DNA from 4 places in the Gottfriedia sp. NPDC057991 genome. Region 4 is predicted to be linked to each of the others. Evidence: riboswitches for the same ligand, from Rfam matches in the RefSeq annotation. Region 4 holds a riboswitch; each other region holds the start of a gene.
What was found. Region 4 has a riboswitch for cobalamin ahead of metE (5-methyltetrahydropteroyltriglutamate--homocysteine S-methyltransferase). Riboswitches for the same ligand answer to the same signal wherever they lie in the genome.

Region 1 (4,940 bases), on a different contig from region 4:
GTACTATTTGATTTCTTTTCTTGAATTGGTGCTTTATTTACTTCCTTTTTTATTTCCTCTTTTTTAGGGCTTTCCTTTTGCTCTTGTTTGACTTCAGTATCTTGCTTTTTTTCAGGACTTTGTTTTTTTTCAGCACTTTGTTTGGCGTTATTCTCTTTTATTGTGCTAACAACTGATTGCGAAATTTCACCGTTTGGAGCTTGTTTCTTTCCCTCGGCGGAATCATCCTTTCCACACCCAATCAACAGTGTCGGCAAAAGAACTAGTAGTATGGAAACTAGCCACTTTTTCATCGCATTCTCCTCCTTTTAAGTATTGAAACGACCTCTATTAAACTAGTGGTCGTTTCAGCCTAAAATTTAACTATCGAGCTTGGCCGATAGATTATTATTTAACAGTTACAATCGTATTTGCACTTTTATTTCCAGCTCGATCTACTACATAGATTGTTAATTTCGTATTCTTTTTTTGTTTTGGAATTTTAATAGAGTAAGATCCAGACGATGATACCTTTGAAGTTCCTATCTTTTTAGAGCCTTGAAGTATATAAATCGTGCTATATCCTTCTGCTTTCCCAGTAACTATTGTTGTATTACTTGAAATACTCTTTACTGTCGGTTTAGCAGGTGCTTTTTTATCAATGTAAAATACGACAGTTCTTTTGTTTCCTTTTAAATCAGTTACTGTGATTGTATATTTAGCAGAAACTGAGTAAACTTTACCGGACGAATAAGGATAAGACTTTCCGTTAAGTGTATATGTTGCCTTTAAAATTCCAACATTATCGCTTATTTGGACGGTTTTATTTACTTTGTAATAAACATTATTTGTTACGCCTTTTATTGTTGGTAATGTTTTATCAGCCTTTATAACAGCAAGTCTTGCTTCAGCAGTAGTTAGTTTGGTAATACTTCCAACAAGTGCTTTTTGATTTGTGTCTAATGCGCTGTAGCTAATTCGCACTGCTTTAATCGCTGATTCACTTGTTAATCTTACAGATCCTGAGGCTGGTAAAGCTGCAATTTTATCTTTAACCGATTTTGCTGCATTTTTTAAGTTAGTAATCGTTTTTTCAGCTGTTACAAGTTTATTTAAAGCAGTAGAACTTACAAATCCTTTTTGTGCTACTGTTAATCCGTTATATGCTTTTCGAGCCGCTACAACTGCTGTTTCATTAGTAAGCTTTATTTGAGCAGGTAATGCGTTAATTTTTGTTTGCACTTCATTTGCCTTAGCTTGATTTTTTAATGTAATAATCGCATTTTCAGCTAAGACTAATTTGTTTAAAAGAGTAATTGATACTTTCTCTTTTTGAGTTTGTGTTAGTGCATTATATGCATTACGAGCTGAAACTACAGCAGCTTCATTTGCTAGAGTAATAGTAGTTGGTAGAGCGTTTATTTGGTTAATGACTGAATCTACTAATGTAGTCTCGTTTTTTAATGTTCTTATTACCTCTTCCGCATCTATTAATCGATCTTTTAGAGCTGATGCTATTAATTCTTTCTGAGCTAATACTAGTCCATCATAAGCCGCTCGAGCTGAAATAATCGCTGACTCATCTGAAAGTGTAATCGTAATTGGTAATGCATTAATTTGATTGGTGACAATCGTCACAGGAGCATCTGTCATTTTATAAAGACTATTCTCTCCCTTTAAAAATCTGTCATAAGATACAAGAGCGTAAGTCCCTTGATCTGTAGCCATTCCGTCTGCACTACCTTCTAAAACATGCTTGAATCCTCCACCGTCTACATAAAATCTAAGTAGTGCAGTTACTAAGTTTCCATTTTGTTTTACAAATCGACTGTCCGTTGCCGGATTTACACCTACTGCTGTTAAACCTACGATTACTTGTGCAATACTTTCGCTAGATGTAGAGCCCCAGGCAGTAAAGCCCCCATCTGAGTTTTGTAAATTTGAAATAGCCGTTAAAGCTCGATTAATTGCTCCGTCCACCTCGGGCATTGATTGGTATGGAGCCAACGCTTGCAATGCCATCGAAGTAATATCAGGATCAGGCGTTGTGCCATATAATGCAAATCCTCCAGCTTGATCAGTATCCTTTTTTACTTCTTTACTTAATAGATAGTTAATGTATTTTTCTCTTGTTGCTTGTTTTGTAGAATCCGCAATGATCGGAATCTTATATTGATTGGAATCAAATGCTATTAAGGCAAATATACCGCCATTAATCCCTTGACTAATTGTCTTGTTATAGTCAGCCAGGGGTATTAGCAAGTTGTAGCCACCTATATCAGTAGGGTCTTTCCCTAATGCACTAAGTGCCAGTATTAGCCTAGAATATTCCGTATTCTTTGCTGTAGACAACACACCGTTTGCTGACTTTACGGTATCGAGAATACGATTATAGTAATGAACAAAATATTGATTTGGCACATTATAATTACCTCTTGCTAGTGATAGTACTGACCATTCACCTGAAATTGTTCCAAAATTTGGCTCAGGAACTTTAGATACTATATAGCCTAAAGAATCGTTTATTTTGGTACTTATATCAACATTATTATTCGATTCATTTAGGTTCATTATTGAATTACTAGATTGTGTTTTGGCACTCTCGTATGTTGGTTTCCCTAAAACGATAGCATGTCCGCTTAAACTGTCTGCATGCACTGAATTAGCAGGAATAGAAACTGAAAAAGTAAAAATAATTGATAGTAATAGCCATGATATTTTTCTCATTTTTATACCATATCCTCTCTTCTTTTTCCAAAAAACTATTTTTATAGACTGCTCCTCTCTCCTTATCCTTAAGAAATTTCTAGTACTTTTTAGTGACGAAACTCTTTAGGCGAAGACATAGGAGTAGTTGCACTTATTCTTAGAACCTACTATTGGAAATTACATCGATTTCTCTTCTCCGCTGCCAATTATTATCTTCTAAATGTAAAAAAAGAGCCCTGCCTTATTGGCAAGACTCATAGTTATCCAAAAATTAAACTGCTCGGCAATATACATAAAGCCAGCACGTCGCAGCGTTCTTCTACTATAAGCATAAGAACTAAATTTTTCTGATAACAAAACTTCCCTCACTAAAAAGACTTGTATATGTAGAATGGCAGGTCTCCTGACTTAAGCTTCAAGCCTACTCCATTCATCTTCCCAGTTTCCCAGTGATTAGCGTGCTTATTGATCGCACCTTGAATGTTTCGTAGCTTTTACAGTAGATGTGAGCTGTTTTGGTTTTTCACCAAATTCCCTTTTAATGCAAATTGCAACCATTTACTACTTTTATTTTTCTATTAATATAGTGATTGTTTAAATTTAAAGTACCATCATTTCGAGGTCTTATAGATGTTATTTAACAGTTACTAGTGTAGCTGCACCCTTATTACCTGCGCGATCTACTACATAGATTGTTAGTTTCGTTCTTTTTTTCTGCTTTGGTATTTTAACAGAGTAAGTACCACTCGATGTTACATTTGCGTAACCAATTTTTTTTGAACCTTGATAAATATAAACCGTACTATTTGCTTCTGCTTTACCAGTAGCCTTTGTTGTACTACTCGTTATACTTTTTACTGTTGGTTTAATAGGTGGTTTATTATCAATATAAAAGACAATACTTCTTTTATTACCTTTTAAATCAGTCGCGATAATATTGTACTTACCAGATGCGGCGAATACTTTCCCTGAATAATAAGTGTATGGCTTACCATTATACGTTAGTTTTACATTTAACAGCCCAACATTATCACTTATTTGAATTGTTTTTTTCGTTCTATAATAATTATTATTCGAAATACCTTTTATGGTAGGCAATGTTTTATCTGCTTTTATTACCGCTAGTCTAGCTTCAGCTGAAGTAAGTCGAGCAATACTTCCTACTAGCGATTTTTGACTTGAGTCTAGAGAATTATAAGCTGTTCGTGCCGATTTTATCACTGATTCACTTGTCAATTTAATTTGAGATGTAGTTGGTAATGCAGCAATTTTAGCTTTCACAGCTTTTGCAGCATTTTTTAAATTCACAATTGTTTTTTCAGCTGATACAAGTTTGTTTAATACATTTGATATTACTAAATTCTTTTGAGCAGTTGTTAAACCGTTATACTCTTTACGAGCTGCTATTACTGCAGATTCGTTAACTAATTTAATTTGCGAAGGTAATGCATTGATTTTAGTTTGAACCGCATCTGCTTTTACTTGATCTTTTAATAATTTAATTTTATTTTCTGCTGCAATTAATTTATTTAAGACAGCTGTAGATACTTTTCCCTTTTGAACTTGTGTCAGCTCATCATATGCTTTACGAGCTGATACAACTGCTACTTCATTTGATAATGTAATTGTTGTCGGTAATGCGTTTATTTTGTTAATGACAGCGTCTACTATTGCAGCTTCGTTTTTTAACCTATTAATTTCTGATTCCGCTTCAACTAATTTATTTAATACAGTTTCTGTTACTTGCTCTTTTTGAGCTTGTGTTAATCCATCGTATGATTCACGCGCTGATGCTACAGCTGTTTCATCTGATAGAGTAATCGTTGTCGGTAATGCGTTTATTTTATTAATAACTAAATCAACTTTTCCTAATTCACCTTTTAGTCTATTAATTTCTGATTCCGCTGCAACTAATTTATTCAAGACAGTTTCTGCTATTTTTTCTTTTTGAGCTTGTGTTAAACTATCATATGCTTCACGAGCTGAAACTACTGCTGTTTCATCTGATATAGTAATTGTTGCTGGTAATGAGTTTATTTTATTTATTACTGCATCGACTTGTCCTGCTTCGTCTTTTAGACTATTAATTTTTGCTTCCGCTGCAACTAACTTATTCAATACAGCTTCTGTTACTTTTTCTTTTTGAGCTTGTGTTAGACCATCATATGCTTCACGAGCTGAAACTACTGCTGCTTCATCTGATAATGTAATTGTTGTCGGTAACTCATTTATTTTGTTTATTACTGAATCGA
Region 2 (4,940 bases), on a different contig from region 4:
ATGTAATTGTTGTCGGTAACTCATTTATTTTGTTTATTACTGAATCGATTAGTTTAGCTTCGTCTTTTAATCTATTAATTACTGATTCCGCTGCAACTAATTTATCTAATACAGTTGATGACACTAATCCCTTTTGTGCTGCTGATAATCCATCATAAGTCGTACGAGCTGTCACAATATCAGATTCGTTTGAAATTGTAATTGTTGTAGGCAATGCATTAATTTGATTTGCTACCAAAGTTACTGGAGCATCCGTCATTTTATAAAGACTATTTTCTCCTTTTAGAAACCTGTCATAAGATACAAGAGCGTATGTTGCTTGATCAGTAGCCATTCCATCCGCATTTCCAGTTAAAACATGCTTGAATCCTCCACCATTTACATAAAATCTAAGTAGAGCAGTCACTAAGTTTCCATTTGGTTTTACAAATCGACTGTCAGTTGCTGGATTTACCCCTACTGCTGTTAAAGCTACGATAACTTGTGAAATACTTTCGCTAGAAGTCGAACCGAATGCAGTAAATCCTCCATCTGCTTTTTGAATAGTTGAAATCGCTGTTAATGCACGATTAATTGCTGCGTTTACATCTGGCATAGATTGATATGGAGCCAATGCCTGTAATGCCATTGATGTAATGTCGGGATCTGGTGTTGTGCCAAATAATGCAAACCCTCCTGCTTGGTCAGTTCCCTTTTTTACTTCTTTACTTAATAGATAATTAATATATTTTTCTCTTGTTGCTTGTTTTGCAGAATCTGTAATAGTAGGGATCTGATAATTATTTGTATCAAGTGCAATTAAGGCAAATATACCACCGTTAATCCCTTGGCTGACTGTCTTATCATAATCTGCAAGTGGTGTTAGTAAATTGTAACCACCTACATCAGTAGAATCTTTACCTAGTGCACTAAGTGCTAGTGTTAACCTAGCGTATTCTGTATTCTTTGATGTGGACAAAACGCCGTTTGCTGACTTTACTGTATCGACAACTCGATTATAGTAATTAACAAAATATTGATCAGGTACATTATAATTACCTCTCGCTAGTGACAGAACTGACCATTCACCTGAACCTGTTCCAAAACTAGGATTAGGTACTTTATTCAATATATAGCCTAAGGAATCATTTAATTGTGTACTTATATCAACATTGTTTAAAGCATCATTTAAAGTAGTTAACGCGTTATTAACAGTTGTTTGATCAACCGTTAAATTACTAAGTGTTGTATTTGCATGATCATAAGCAGTTCGAATAGATGACTTCGCCAACAAAGCTTCTTTATCAGGTGAAGAATTTACTTCAGCAACTTTTTTTAATAAAGAATCTTTATTTGCAGCTGTGTAAAGAGCTTTATCTCCACCAAAGCTTGAATTGTCTTGTCCTAAATCTGAGCCGTATCCATAAAGTGTAAATTGCCATCTACAAACATCCCCATCTTTCGGCAACTTATCGGAAGCCCCAACGTTCGGAAACTCATTATTGACTGAGTACATCCAGCCGGACATATTAAAATAGTCAAATTCTCCTAAATATCCTGCCTTTTGAACTCCATTAGCAATAATTTCTTCATTATTTAAGTTCATCGCATTTTTTATAACTGTAGGAATATTAACATCAATATTCCCATTTTCCAGTTTAACTTTGGACAAATAAAATCCAGAATTCAATGATCCATACCTATCATAATTACTTGTCCCATTTAAAAATCGGTCAATAACCTTTGCATAATTTTCTCCCTCATAAAAAGGAACTTTAACTGGCTGACGGATTAAACCAGCACCTAAAGTATTTGCTTCAACTGACATCGTCACATAGCCAATCGGACTATCAGCGTGTACAGAAACGGACTTCGTTGGAATTGTTATTGAAAAAACTAAAAAAATTGCTAGTAATAACCCTACTATTTTTTTCATCTAAATAATCCTTTCTTTTCACTCAATATTAAAAACGATCAATCTTAGAAACTGCCATTCTCCCTCCCTTTTCACTGCGAATTTTCCGGTGTTTTTAGTGACAAAAAATCTATATTGCCAACAAAAAAAAGAGCCTTGCCTAATTGGCAAGACTCATAGTTATCCAAAAATTTAACTGCTCCAACAGCATACTAAAAAACGCGCGTCGCAGCGCTCTTATACATCTTTTAGCATAAGAACGGAATTTTTCTGATAACAAAACTTCCCTCACCGAAAGACTTGTATAAGCAAATGGCAGGTCTCCTGACTTAAAGCTTCAAGCCTACTCCATTCATCTTCCCAGTTTCCCAGTGATTAAAGTGCGGGTTGCACTCGAATGTTTCGTAGCTTTTTACAGTAGATGTGAGCTGTTTTGGTATTTCACCAAATTCCCTATTAATGCAAACTGCAACCATATACTTTTTCATTTTAACAAATAGTATACATCTGTACAAAGTTATTTTTAATTTTTCTAATATTCTATAATCTTTTTTCTATAAAAAAATAAATCCATAATTAAGCTTACTTTAATCTTAAATTGAAACAAGTGACTTTATCCTCATTAAAAGTGAACCTTTTTATTCTCTTCTATTTAATGGTTACATATTAAAAGTCTACTCATCACAGGAGTAATTTTAGATCATTATTTCTATCTCCGCTGCTTCGACCCTCTTACATAAAGGATAATAATCGCAAAAATAATCATTCCACAAACAATAAAAGGCATTAAGCCTGAACTGTAAACCATATATACTCGAATATGACGTATTGCATTTACAACTATAAAAAGCACCATGCATAACCATAAAATTACAATAAGAGCCGCATTCTTATTTCTTCGCATAAACATCAGCCCCTTCCAATAAAGCAACTACAAAAAATACTGTTTGTTTTAGTATATAGTCGAATTAGCGAATCAATGACCATACGTTTTTGAGTATATGTAAAAGTTTAAAAAAATTAAAAGGATAGCTAGGTTATTATAACTAGAGCTATCCTATGGCTTCCATTATTGATAAATCGAAAAATCTTTCATATCTGCATATGGCACATCATTTTTAATCTTATTTTCTAAATCAATAAGTGTATATTTTTGCCACTCCTCTAATCGATTCATTTCCCATTTTTGGACAAATAAATGGTGCAAAAATATTTCTCTCAATTTAAGAAAAATCGGGATTTGTTTTACTATGTCATTATGAAGTAAGTTTTCTAGTTTATAGCCTTTAAAGAAGTTCACTATAAAAGTCTCAATAAACTGTTCACTTATTTTATTAAAAGAGTTCTGTTGCCAATACGCATGATAAAAAGCTGTAGCAATATCCTGTGCGAACCAATTAAATGCACAATCATCAAAATCGATCGTAAAGAGAGTATTACCGACTAAAATTATATTCCCTTGATGAAAATCATTATGAATAATTCCAAATGTATCGGTTGTCACACTAAATTCTGAGAGCTTTTTCATGTGTTTATCATAAATCACTTTCATATTAGGAACTAACTGATCTCTAATTCCAAAAACATCAAAGTTATCAAGTGACCAGACAGGACGATGAACCATATTTAATTTATAACGCTTAGCTAAAGAATGCATCTTCCCCAATTTTTTACCCCATTGTTCAAAGAGATGTATATTCCAAAGGTTAGGGTTTGTAACATCAATTTGTTCGCCATCAATATACTCAAAATAAGTTATGACTCTTCCATCTACTTCTCCTAAATTACGATCTACTCTAGGAACATTTACCCCTTGCATATGTAAAAAATTTATAAATTCAATTTCCTGTAACACCATTTCTTTTGTTCTACCTAATTTAGACTGCCTAACTACCCTATGATAATCTTCATCATAAAATACATCATTTTGAAGTCCGCCGCTTAAACGGACTTGATTATTATGCTTCTTATTCATTGAGAGTCCCTACTTATCATATAAAATTTTATTCACTCCCCTTTTTGTGTTTAGAACAAAAATATATTAAGATATTTTCAAGGGTTATTCTTATCTATATTAAATATTCTATCTATTCAATTTAAGGAGTTTTCAAAATATGAGTATGCCATTTGAATTTAATTGGTTAATTGTGACGAACGATCACGCCGTTAGACAAGAAAACAATCTATTCACGCTAGAACAAATCGGATACCATTTATATCCTATTGACACACCAATCAATGTCTCGAGAAAGACTGATGAAAAACCTTTTGGAGTAGCTGTTATACAGAAAATCGAATGGAGAAATAAGAATACTTATATTGTTTATGAACTAAAAGCAATTGATACAGTTAATTAAAAAGACACCACTACTTATATTAGAACCTAAAACGACTGTCAAAAAAATACAGTCCTTTTTTTAGTTAAAATAAAAAAAATTTGAATTAACAGCTAAGAAAAAGATTGTTGTTTGCGCAAATTTGCACATTATTTTGTAGGTTCAAATAAACGGATAGCTTTATTTCGCTATCCGTTCATTTGAAACCTTATTAATAATCATTATTTAACTGTATAATCGTTTGATATGCTTGTTTTGCTAAAGCATTATGTCCAAGTTCGTTTGGATGTACTCCATCAGTGCCTTCAAAAAACTTTGATTTTAGATTCTGATGATGTTGAAATGGAATTCGAAAATCAATAAGTTTAAATTGATTTACTTTTACCATTTGCTCGATTCGATTGGCTAACTCTTGTGCCTTCAACACGAATGTTTCAAAACCAGAAATCGGTTCCCATACTTCTTCATGATTGATAAGATCTATGTGAATTGGTGGATGGATTGCTACAATAGGTTGAATTCCATTGTGAATTGCTTGTTTTACCATCGAATAAATATTTGAAAGTATATATTTTATTTCAACTTCCCACCACAAATCATTTCCACCTGCACAAATAATAACATGTGATGGATTGTTTAATACGACATCATGGTAAAATCGTGACAACATTCCAGTACTTGTATCACCTGAAATTCCTTTATTAATAATT
Region 3 (4,940 bases), on a different contig from region 4:
TAAGGCTCCTGACAAAGTATTTGATCGTGAAACATTATTAAAATCAGTTTGGCAATATGATTTTTTCGGAGATTTACGTACCGTAGACACACATGTAAAACGACTGCGTGAAAAACTAAGTAAAAGCTCTGAGGATGCTGCGAAAATGATTGTCACCGTTTGGGGTGTAGGTTATAAATTTGAAGTAGGTCAGGAGTAATGATCGTAAGAAGTTTAGTTGGAAAGCTTTGGCTGACAATTATCTTACTAGTCTCTCTTGTATTATCATTTTTGACCTTTGTCTTAATAGGTTTTTTTGAAAAATTTTACATTGACCTTCAAGTACAAAATATGAAAGATGATGCAACGAAAATTGCACAATTAATAGATAATGGTCAACCACTCTCAAATATTGAGTATTTGTCAAATAATATTGTTAGTCGATATTCAAGAGTAATCATTTCTATTGACGATCAAGAGCCATGGTATTCAAATAATACTTATGGAATACAGGATCTACCTTTTAAAGAAATAAAAAATGATGAAATCTTAAATAAAACGTTAACTGATCATAAAGAGGTCAGTAAAAGACTTGTTTATGGTGAAAATAGTGAGAGAGAAAAATTAGTAGTGGGTGTTCCATTACATACAACCACAAATAATGGAGCTGTATTTATATACCAAACATTACAACCTGTAAAAGTGATGATTCATCAAACGACTAATTTTGTTTTGCTCGCAGCATCAATCGGAATCGTATTAACAACATTTTTCTCATTCTTTCTTTCTTCTAAAATTACAGCACCTCTTAGAAAAATGAAAGAAGTTGTAAGTAGTATGACTTCAGGAAATTTTAATGTGAAAGTACCGATCCATTCAAGTGATGAAATTGGAGAGCTTGCGTATTCATTTAACAAGATGAGTAAACAATTAAATTTTAATATGAATGCATTAAAGCAAGAGAAGGAGAAAGTTTCTAACATTATTACAAGTATGGTAGATGGTGTAATTTCGATTGATAAAGAAGGTCAAATCGTGACATCAAATCCACCAGCTGAACGCTTTTTGAAAATGCTTAATGATGATCAGTATGAAGAACCCACTTCACTAGTTTTAACGAAGGAATTATTAGATTTATTTGTATTAGTAGTCGAAAGTGAGAAAAAGCAATTTATTGAATTACATTTCGATCAAGGCAATTGGCAAGTTTTAATGTCGCCCCTTTATAATCAAACAAATATAAGAGGCGTTGTAGCGGTGATTCGGGATGTTACAGAACAAAGACGTTTAGAAAAAATGCGAAAAGATTTTATAGCGCATGTTTCTCATGAACTACGTACGCCTATTTCTTTATTACAAGGTTATAGCGAAGCGATTGTTGATGGGGTAGCAGAATCCAAAGAAGAAATGCAAGAATTGTCACAAATCATTTATGATGAGTCTCTTAGAATGGGGCGTTTAGTAAATGATCTGTTAGATTTAGCAAGAATGGAGAACGGTTTTACTGAATTAAATAGAGAGTTCGTTCCTCTAGTACAATTTGTGGATCGAATTTTACGTAAGTTTAAAGGTCTAGCAAAGGATAAAAATATTAAGCTATTTGGTGAAATCGACAATGTTTCGCATTTGAATATCTACATAGATGAGGATCGAATGGAACAGGTTTTTACAAATTTAATTGATAATGCAATAAGACATACGAATGAAAATGGAAGAATAATTGTTTCAGTAAATCAAAATGAAAGATCAACTACATTTAATTTTATTGATTCAGGTGCAGGGATTTCAAATGAAGATTTACCATTTGTTTTTGAACGTTTTTATAAGGCAGATAAAGCTCGTACAAGAGGTAGAAGTGGAACCGGTTTAGGATTATCCATCGTTAAAAATATTGTTACAGCACATGGTGGATCTATCCAGGTCTATAGTGAAGTAGGACAGGGAACGACATTTAAAGTTAAAATACCGCATAATTTACGAATGAACGAAAAAGATGTAGAGTAATCTTGTTTCATATAAAACATATTTCCCATCTATTTAGAGAAGAAATTTCTACAAAACACACAAAAAACAGATAAAATGTTAGTAAAATCATAAACTTATAAATAAAATAATTGAATTCTTACCCAATTTATCTTACGATTGAATTAATGAAATATTGATGAGTTTAGTGCAAGTATTGCTTAAAAGGGAATCTGGTATAATCCAGAACTGTCCCCGCAACTGTAATGTGGACGAAACGAATAGCCACTGTTCGAAAGAATGGGAAGGTCGGAGTAGGTTGAAACAAAGTCAGTAGACCTGCTAAATTCATCCTTGTTCAATTCTTCGGGGAGTAAGGATTTGAAGCAGCAGTTGCAAGACTTCTTGTATTTATATGTTGTTTCAGCCCCGTTCAAAATGGATGGGGTTTTTTTTATGCATTTCAATTATTTAGGAGGATTTAAATGAAGAAGTTTTTATCAAGTTTTATTATTATGTTATTGTGTTTAGGATTATTTGGTTGTAATAATGATACGACACAAAAAAAATCGAATGTAAGTAAAACAGAACAAGCAACTTTTCCAATGACGGTTAAAGATGCTACGAACAAAGAAATTAGTTTTAAAGAGGCACCTAAAAGAATAGTATCACTTATTCCAAGTAATACTGAAATCTTGTTTTCTATTGGTGATGGCAAGGATGTAGTAGGGGTAACAGATTTTGACAATTATCCAAAAGAAGTAAAATCAATTGATAAAGTTGGCGGAAGTAATGCCGATATGACATATAATGTTGAAAAAATTATTTCATTGAAACCTGATTTAGTTTTAGCACATGAATCTAGTTTAGGTATTTCTGCTGACGGTTTAGAACAGATAAAACAAGCTGGGATTAATGTTTTTGTCGTAAAAAATGCTGCAACTATTAATGATGTGTATGATACAATTCAACAAGTTGGAGAAATAACTGGAAAAACCGAGCAATCGAAAAAAGTTGTAACTGGTATGAAAACAAAATTAGATGAAATTAGCAAAAAAACAGCTAAAGCAACTACAAATCCAAAGGTTTGGCTTGAAATATCAGGTCCGCCAGAAATATATACAGCAGGTAAAGGTACTTTCTTAGATGAAATGCTTTCGATTGTTAATGCTAAAAACGTAGCTGAAAGTGAAAAAGGTTGGGTAAAGTATAGTGAGGAATCAGCAATTAAAGCGAATCCTGATGTGATTTTAACAACTTATGGATATTATGTTCCAAATTTAGAAAAAACTGTAATGGCTAGGAAAAACTGGCAAACAGTAAACGCAATTAAAAATCACCGTGTATATGATGTTAATTCAGATACAACATCTAGACCTGGTCCAAGACTTGCAGAGGGAGTCGAAGCAATTGCAAAGGCGGTTTACCCAGAGCTTTATAAATAATACATATTTAATCTTTTTCATTCCAATTATCTTATTAATTTTTTTATTTATTTTAGGGGTTTCGATAGGGTCTACATCGATTCCCTTTTCTTCTATTATTTCTAGCTTTTCAGATGCTCTATTTAAAACAGATTATGTTCCAGCTGATATTCAAACAATTGTCATGAATATACGAGTGCCAAGGATTATGTTAGCTGGATTAGTCGGTGCATGCCTTTCATTGGCAGGTGTTGCGTTTCAAGGAATACTTAAAAATCCTTTAGCTGATCCTTTTACATTAGGTGTTTCTTCAGGCGCCTCTGTAGGTGCAGTGTTTGTATTGTTTTTTCAAATAAGCTTACCTTTTGTTACTTATTTTACATTACCAGTAGTTAGTATCTTATTTGGATTTGGTACACTTATTTTATTATTACTATTTGTTAGAAAACTGGATCGATCACTTAATGTAGAGACAATTATTTTAGGTGGAATTATCATAAGTTCATTTTGTTCTGCATTGTTGTCATTATTTATAACTTTTTCAAATAATGAATTACGTGCAGTAATTGGATGGTTAATGGGTAATATTGGTGGGAGAGGCATTCAGTACTCTCTAAGTTTATTACCGTTTTTAATCATTTCTTTCTTAATATTATTTAGTCAAAATAGGCAGTTAGATGCGATGACATTTGGTAGCACAAATGCAAAACATATCGGAATTGATGTGAAAAAATCTACTTATTTAATTTTGTTAACAGGAAGTATTTTATCTGGTGCAGCAGTAGCCGTTTCTGGAACAATTGGATTTGTAGGCTTAGTTGTTCCGCATTATACTAGAATACTTGTAGGGCCATTACATAAAAAATTACTTCCTTTATCGATGATCAATGGAGCAATTTTTTTAATCGGGTCTGACATATTATCGAGAGTTGTTTTAGCCCCAAGAGAGTTACCAATAGGGGTAATTACTTCACTAATTGGTGCTCCAATATTTGCTTTTATATTACTATCTTTGAAAAGAAATAGGGGAAAAGTATGATCAAATGTCAAGATATCTCATATTCTTATGATGGAATTCATACTGATTTGGATGAACTGTCTTATTCTATTAATCAAGGAGAATGGCTAGGAATTATCGGTCCAAATGGGAGTGGCAAGTCAACGTTTTTAAATATTCTTTGTGGACTTTTTAAGCCGTCTAAAGGAAATGTAATGTTGGATGGAGAATTAGTTTCTAGTATGTCAAATAAACAAATAGCAAAAAAGATTGCTGTTTTATCACAACAAAATTCCTATACATATTCTTATGAGGTAAAAGAAACAGTTAAACTTGGACGTCTTGCTCATTCGTCTTCCTTTTTTCCTAGCTGGTCCACAATCGATGAAACTGCGGTCAATAATGCAATGATGATGACTGGTACTAAGAAGATGGAAAAAAGTTTCATTAATGAAATTAGTGGTGGTGAGCGTCAAAGAGTCTTCCTTGCTCAATGCTTCGCTCAGGAAACACCATATATTTTTTTAGACGAACCAAGTAACCATTTAGATTTAATGCACACAATTAAAATTTTAGAC
Region 4 (4,940 bases):
AACGAAATGCTCTCGTTACCCAATGTAAATATTGATCCCAATCTTTTTGCTTCAAAGGTAAACCTTCTCGAATTGCAGGTTCATCAACTTGAATAATTGAAATACCAGCAGCTTCAAGTGCTTTTACTTCTTTACGTAAAGCTAAAGCAATCTCATTTGCTATTTCCTCTCTTGTACGATCCTCGCGAACAAACGACCAATTTAATATTGTAACAGGACCTGTTAACATCCCTTTGACTGGTTTAGTTGTTATACTTTGTGCATACTCAGTTTCATTTACAGTAATTGGCTTAGTAAATTCCACTTTACTGAAAATAATTGGCGGTTTTACACAACGCGATCCATAAGATTGAACCCACGCTTTTTTCGTAAATGCAAATCCTTCTAGTTTCTCACCAAAATATTCAACCATATCCGTACGCTCATACTCACCATGTACTAATACATCCATTTCAATATTTTCTTGAATTTCAATCCATTCTTTAATTTTCAATTTAATTTGATTCATATATTCTGATTCATCGATCGTGTTTTTTCGCCATTGCTGTCTTACTTGTTTAATTTCCTTCGTTTGAGGAAAACTTCCAATAGTAGTCGTTGGTAAAATCGGTAAATTCATTACTTTATTTTGTAAAGGATATCTTAAATGAAATGGTACTGGTCTTCTAAAATCTTCTTCATTAATGGATTCCAATTCATTACGAGTTGAGTGATTTTTTTCACTAAGTTGTTTTAAATTTACTAAACAATTACTTGCATATTTAACTTCATTATCAAACATGCTCGCTTTGTTAATGAATAAACTTTTTAGTATAACTAACTCTTCCAATTTTTCATCGGCAAACGCTAATGCCTCGAATAACGTTTCATTTAATAAATTCTCTTCAATTTTTGTAACTGGTACGTGTAGCAAACTACAAGACGGTTGAATCCACCAATCTTTTGGACTTATTTCTTCTTTGAGGGAATTCAAAAAATCAATGCAATCATTTAAATCATTTCTCCAAATATTACGTCCATTAACGATGCCTACGCCTAGTACTTTGTCATTTGGAAATCCGTGCTCGAGTATTGACTGTAAATTCCCATCTTTACCATGAACAAAATCAAGTCCAATGCCTTCTACTGGGAATGTAATTAGTTCCTTATATTGTTCAACTGCTTCAAAGTAAGTTTGAAGCATTATTGATAATGATGGTACAGCTTTTGCGATTTGATCATAAACTTCTTTCATAAAACGAATATCTTCGCTTGATTCTTCTAACACAAAACATGGTTCATCAATTTGTATCCACTCAACACCTTCATTCTCAAGCTCTTTAAGCATTTGAATATAAAGGCTTACTAGATTATTAATTATTTCTCGTTTTTCTTCTTCTTGGTAACCTTTTGCTAACTGTACAAATGTATAGATTCCTAGAATGACAGGTTTCGTTTTTATACCAAGCTCAAGTAGTGCCTCTTTGTATGCTTCTAATGGCTTATTGAAAAATAATCTTGATTGCTTGTCTTTTTGATATTCAGGAACGATATAGTGATAGTTTGTATTAAACCATTTCGTCATTTCACAAGCTACAATGTTTTTACTACCCCTTGCTAATGCAAAATATGTCTCTAGACTTGGTTTTTCATTTACTTCACCAAATCGACTAGGAATCCAACCAAACATCGTAGCAAAATCTAGCACATGATCATAAAACGTAAAATCATTTACAGGGACTAGCTCCACACCTAATTCATGCTGTTTCTTTATTGAGCTTATTCTCAGTGATTTCATTTCTTTTTCAAATTGTTCTTGATTGATTTTCTTTTGCCAAAAGCTCTCTAACGTTTTTTTCCATTCACGATTTTCACCAATTCTCGGATATCCTAGATTACTTATATGTACCACTTTTTCCCTCTCCTTTTATCTAAAATAAAAAAGCATTTTTATCTCAATAAGAGACAAAAATGCCTTTAAGTTGGAAAACATAAATAATTAGAATACGTTAACTTAAGCTTTCTTTCCATAAGGCACCTCCCTATCTCTCGTAGGTCAAACAGCGTCGATAGAATAGGCAGGTCTCCTGACTTAAGAATCTTTGTAAATAAAAGCCTTCCTAAATTAATAAGTGGCATCTTCTTATTTACTCCTCTATTACAGTGGCGGGACCGTGTTGGAATTAAACCAAACTTCCCTTTTAAGTAAATGAATTCAAACAATGAACTTCATTTACACCTATTCCCTACTATTTAGTTTTCATCATTTTGTCATAAAATGCAACAATAGTCAAAATATTTATTTTTTATTTTCCGTACTTATTTAAAAAAAATTTTATTAGGGTTAAAAAAATACTGTCGATTCTTTATTCGGACAAATAAAAAAATGCGTTCGCATGATAATCTCATCCAGTTTAATTACTGTTTGATTTTATAATACGAACGCCTTGATTGTTAAAAAAATTTATATTTTTATTGTATAACTAAATTCAAATGAACATCTTACGATCAAACTAAGTGATTGATCAATTAGCTACTTTTTCATCTGTTTGAGCATCTAATGGTACACGTTTTCCGATACCGAAAGCATAAAAACAAATGACAAGGATTGCCAAGAAAATAATCCCTACAATAAGTGAGATGCGTGTGTCATCATTAAACCACATACCGATTAATACCAAAACTAAATAGGCTAACGTTAAGTAGTTAGTAAATGGTGCAAAAGGCATTTTAAAAGGATGATTCTTAATTTCATCTCCCTTTACTTTTCTGAAACGAATATGACTAATTAAAATGACAAACCACGGGATCATCCCAGGAAGTACGCTTGCACTGTATACATACACGAATAAGTTTTTTGGTGCAATAAAATTTAAAATAACGCCGACTACTAAACCAATTAGTACACCGATTGTACCGAATAAAGGCACTCCGTTGTTTGAGACTTTTGTAAAATATTTTGGTGCTTGTCCATTTATACCTAATGTATAAAGCATGCGTCCTGCACTATAAATACCACTGTTACAACCAGACATTGCAGCAGTAATTACTACAAAGTTAATAATTCCAGCCGCAGCTGTAATACCAACTTTTGCAAAAGTTACAACAAACGGGCTACCAAGCGAATTTAGTTGATCCCACGGGAAAACTGTTACAATTACAAAAATAGCACCAATATAGAAGATTAAAATACGCCAAATAAGACTTTGAATCGCTTCTTTTAATGTTTTTTTCGGATTTTCAGCTTCTCCAGCTGTAATACCTATTAATTCAACGCCTTGATAAGCTCCAACAACTAGTGAAAGTGCAAAGAAGAAACCTGACCAACCTCCTGTAAAGAAGCCGCCATTTTTCCAAAGGTTAGATATCCCAATCGCATTTCCTCCGTTTCCTAAGCCGAAGAAAATAAGACCAAACCCTGCAACAATCATCAATAAAATTGTAACGACTTTAATCATTGCAAACCAAAATTCAAATTCACCAAATGATTTAACAGAAATTAAATTTGCTGCACCAAGAATCACAATTGCAATAATTCCTGGTATCCAAGCAGGTAGGTCTGGAAACCAGTACTTCATATATGCCCCAACTGCTATAATTTCTGACATTCCAACAATAACCCACTGGAACCAGTTACTCCATGCAGTCATATACCCTGCTAAAGGGTGGATATATTTATGGCCAAATGTTGCAAATGAACCTGTACTTGGCTCTACGTATAGCATTTCCCCCATTGCACGCATAATGAAGAAGATAAAAATCCCCGAAATTGCATAAGCAAGCATTACTGATGGACCTGTCCAATGAATTGTGCTCGTTGAACCCATAAATAAACCTACTCCGATTGTACCGCCTAAAGCAATCATCTGAATATGGCGCGCTTTCAATCCTTTTTTCAATTCCTTTTGTGCCATTCTATTTCCTCCCCTTTTTGATGAAACAAGTGTCACTTTTTGAATCAATCTTAAAAACTTCTCCCCTAAAACCATTACTAACTTATTAAGAATATTTACAGTTAAAAAGCTTCTTTATTTTCCTATAATTAACTGATCTTTCGAACTGAACTAGGAATATTTTTCTTATTTTTCTTACGTAAAATACTAATATAATAACCAATAAAACCACCAATAATAGCTGGAACAATCCAACCTAAACCTAAACTATATAACGGGAGGTACTTAGTGAAAAAATGATGAATGACTTCAATATGTATTCCAGCCGAGTTTAACCCATCAAATAGACTCACGATAAAAGTTAAGATCAAACTGCCTTGATACACCTCTGACCTACCTTGAAATATATAGTGTAAGAATGTTAAGAAAATTAAGGATATAGCGATAGGATATAGTGTCATTAATACAGGAATTGAAACTTTAATTAGTTGTGTTAATCCTATATTTGCTATAAGAGTACTAAACACAGTCATAATGATCGCAATTTTTTTGTAAGAAATTTTTGGAAACAATTCATTAAAAAAAGTAGAACAAGCAGTGATCAGTCCAACACTCGTAGTCAAACATGCCACTGTAATCATTAAACCTAATAATATTGATCCATAGGAACCAAAATAATAGTCTGAAACTTTCGCTAAAACTTCAGCTCCATTATCTAATCGACCAAGTTTCTCAACACTAGAAGCGCCCATATAAGAAAGAGCAGAATAGATTATTGCTAAAAGTGAAGCAGCTATTGCTGTTGACTTTCCACAAACGATCATAAGCTGTTTTTTAGTAGTAACTCCTTTTCCTTTAATTGCGTTTACAATAATAATTCCAAAAACAAAAGCTACAAGAGCATCCATTGTTAAATAGCCTTCTTGAAAACCTTTAAAAAACACATTTGTTGTGTATCCTTTAAATGGCTCTTGAAATCTTCCAATTGGATGAACAATAGCGATAACAACTAGCATTCCGATAAACGTTAATTTAATAGGAGTTAGAAATTTTCCAACTACATCAATA

Region 1: it holds a riboswitch for cobalamin, as region 4 does, so the genes downstream of both, ACFVR2_RS17170 (Ig-like domain-containing protein) here and metE (5-methyltetrahydropteroyltriglutamate--homocysteine S-methyltransferase) in region 4, are expected to answer to the same signal.
Region 2: it holds a riboswitch for cobalamin, as region 4 does, so the genes downstream of both, ACFVR2_RS17180 (DUF4430 domain-containing protein) here and metE (5-methyltetrahydropteroyltriglutamate--homocysteine S-methyltransferase) in region 4, are expected to answer to the same signal.
Region 3: it holds a riboswitch for cobalamin, as region 4 does, so the genes downstream of both, ACFVR2_RS04680 (ABC transporter substrate-binding protein) here and metE (5-methyltetrahydropteroyltriglutamate--homocysteine S-methyltransferase) in region 4, are expected to answer to the same signal.

What each region holds. Positions count from the first base shown of each region.
Region 1 is NZ_JBHVQN010000005.1:105,338-110,277, forward strand. Features, by position in the region: gene ACFVR2_RS17165 (DUF4430 domain-containing protein) at 1-293, opposite strand, end outside; gene ACFVR2_RS17170 (Ig-like domain-containing protein) at 388-2,706, opposite strand; cobalamin riboswitch at 3,065-3,262, opposite strand; partial or broken gene ACFVR2_RS17175 (Ig-like domain-containing protein) at 3,322-4,940, opposite strand, start outside.
Region 2 is NZ_JBHVQN010000005.1:110,716-115,655, forward strand. Features, by position in the region: partial or broken gene ACFVR2_RS17180 (DUF4430 domain-containing protein) at 1-1,915, opposite strand, end outside; cobalamin riboswitch at 2,192-2,386, opposite strand; gene ACFVR2_RS17185 (hypothetical protein) at 2,604-2,798, opposite strand; gene ACFVR2_RS17190 (phosphotransferase enzyme family protein) at 2,964-3,869, opposite strand; gene ACFVR2_RS17195 (DUF2584 family protein) at 4,009-4,251, shown strand; gene ACFVR2_RS17200 (GDSL-type esterase/lipase family protein) at 4,442-4,940, opposite strand, start outside.
Region 3 is NZ_JBHVQN010000001.1:919,210-924,149, forward strand. Features, by position in the region: gene ACFVR2_RS04670 (response regulator transcription factor) at 1-199, shown strand, start outside; gene ACFVR2_RS04675 (ATP-binding protein) at 199-1,983, shown strand; cobalamin riboswitch at 2,131-2,302, shown strand; gene ACFVR2_RS04680 (ABC transporter substrate-binding protein) at 2,427-3,386, shown strand; gene ACFVR2_RS04685 (FecCD family ABC transporter permease) at 3,352-4,404, shown strand; gene ACFVR2_RS04690 (ABC transporter ATP-binding protein) at 4,401-4,940, shown strand, end outside.
Region 4 is NZ_JBHVQN010000009.1:41,654-46,593, reverse strand. Features, by position in the region: gene metE (5-methyltetrahydropteroyltriglutamate--homocysteine S-methyltransferase) at 1-1,891, opposite strand, end outside; cobalamin riboswitch at 2,040-2,237, opposite strand; gene ACFVR2_RS23390 (amino acid permease) at 2,505-3,893, opposite strand; gene brnQ (branched-chain amino acid transport system II carrier protein) at 4,022-4,940, opposite strand, start outside.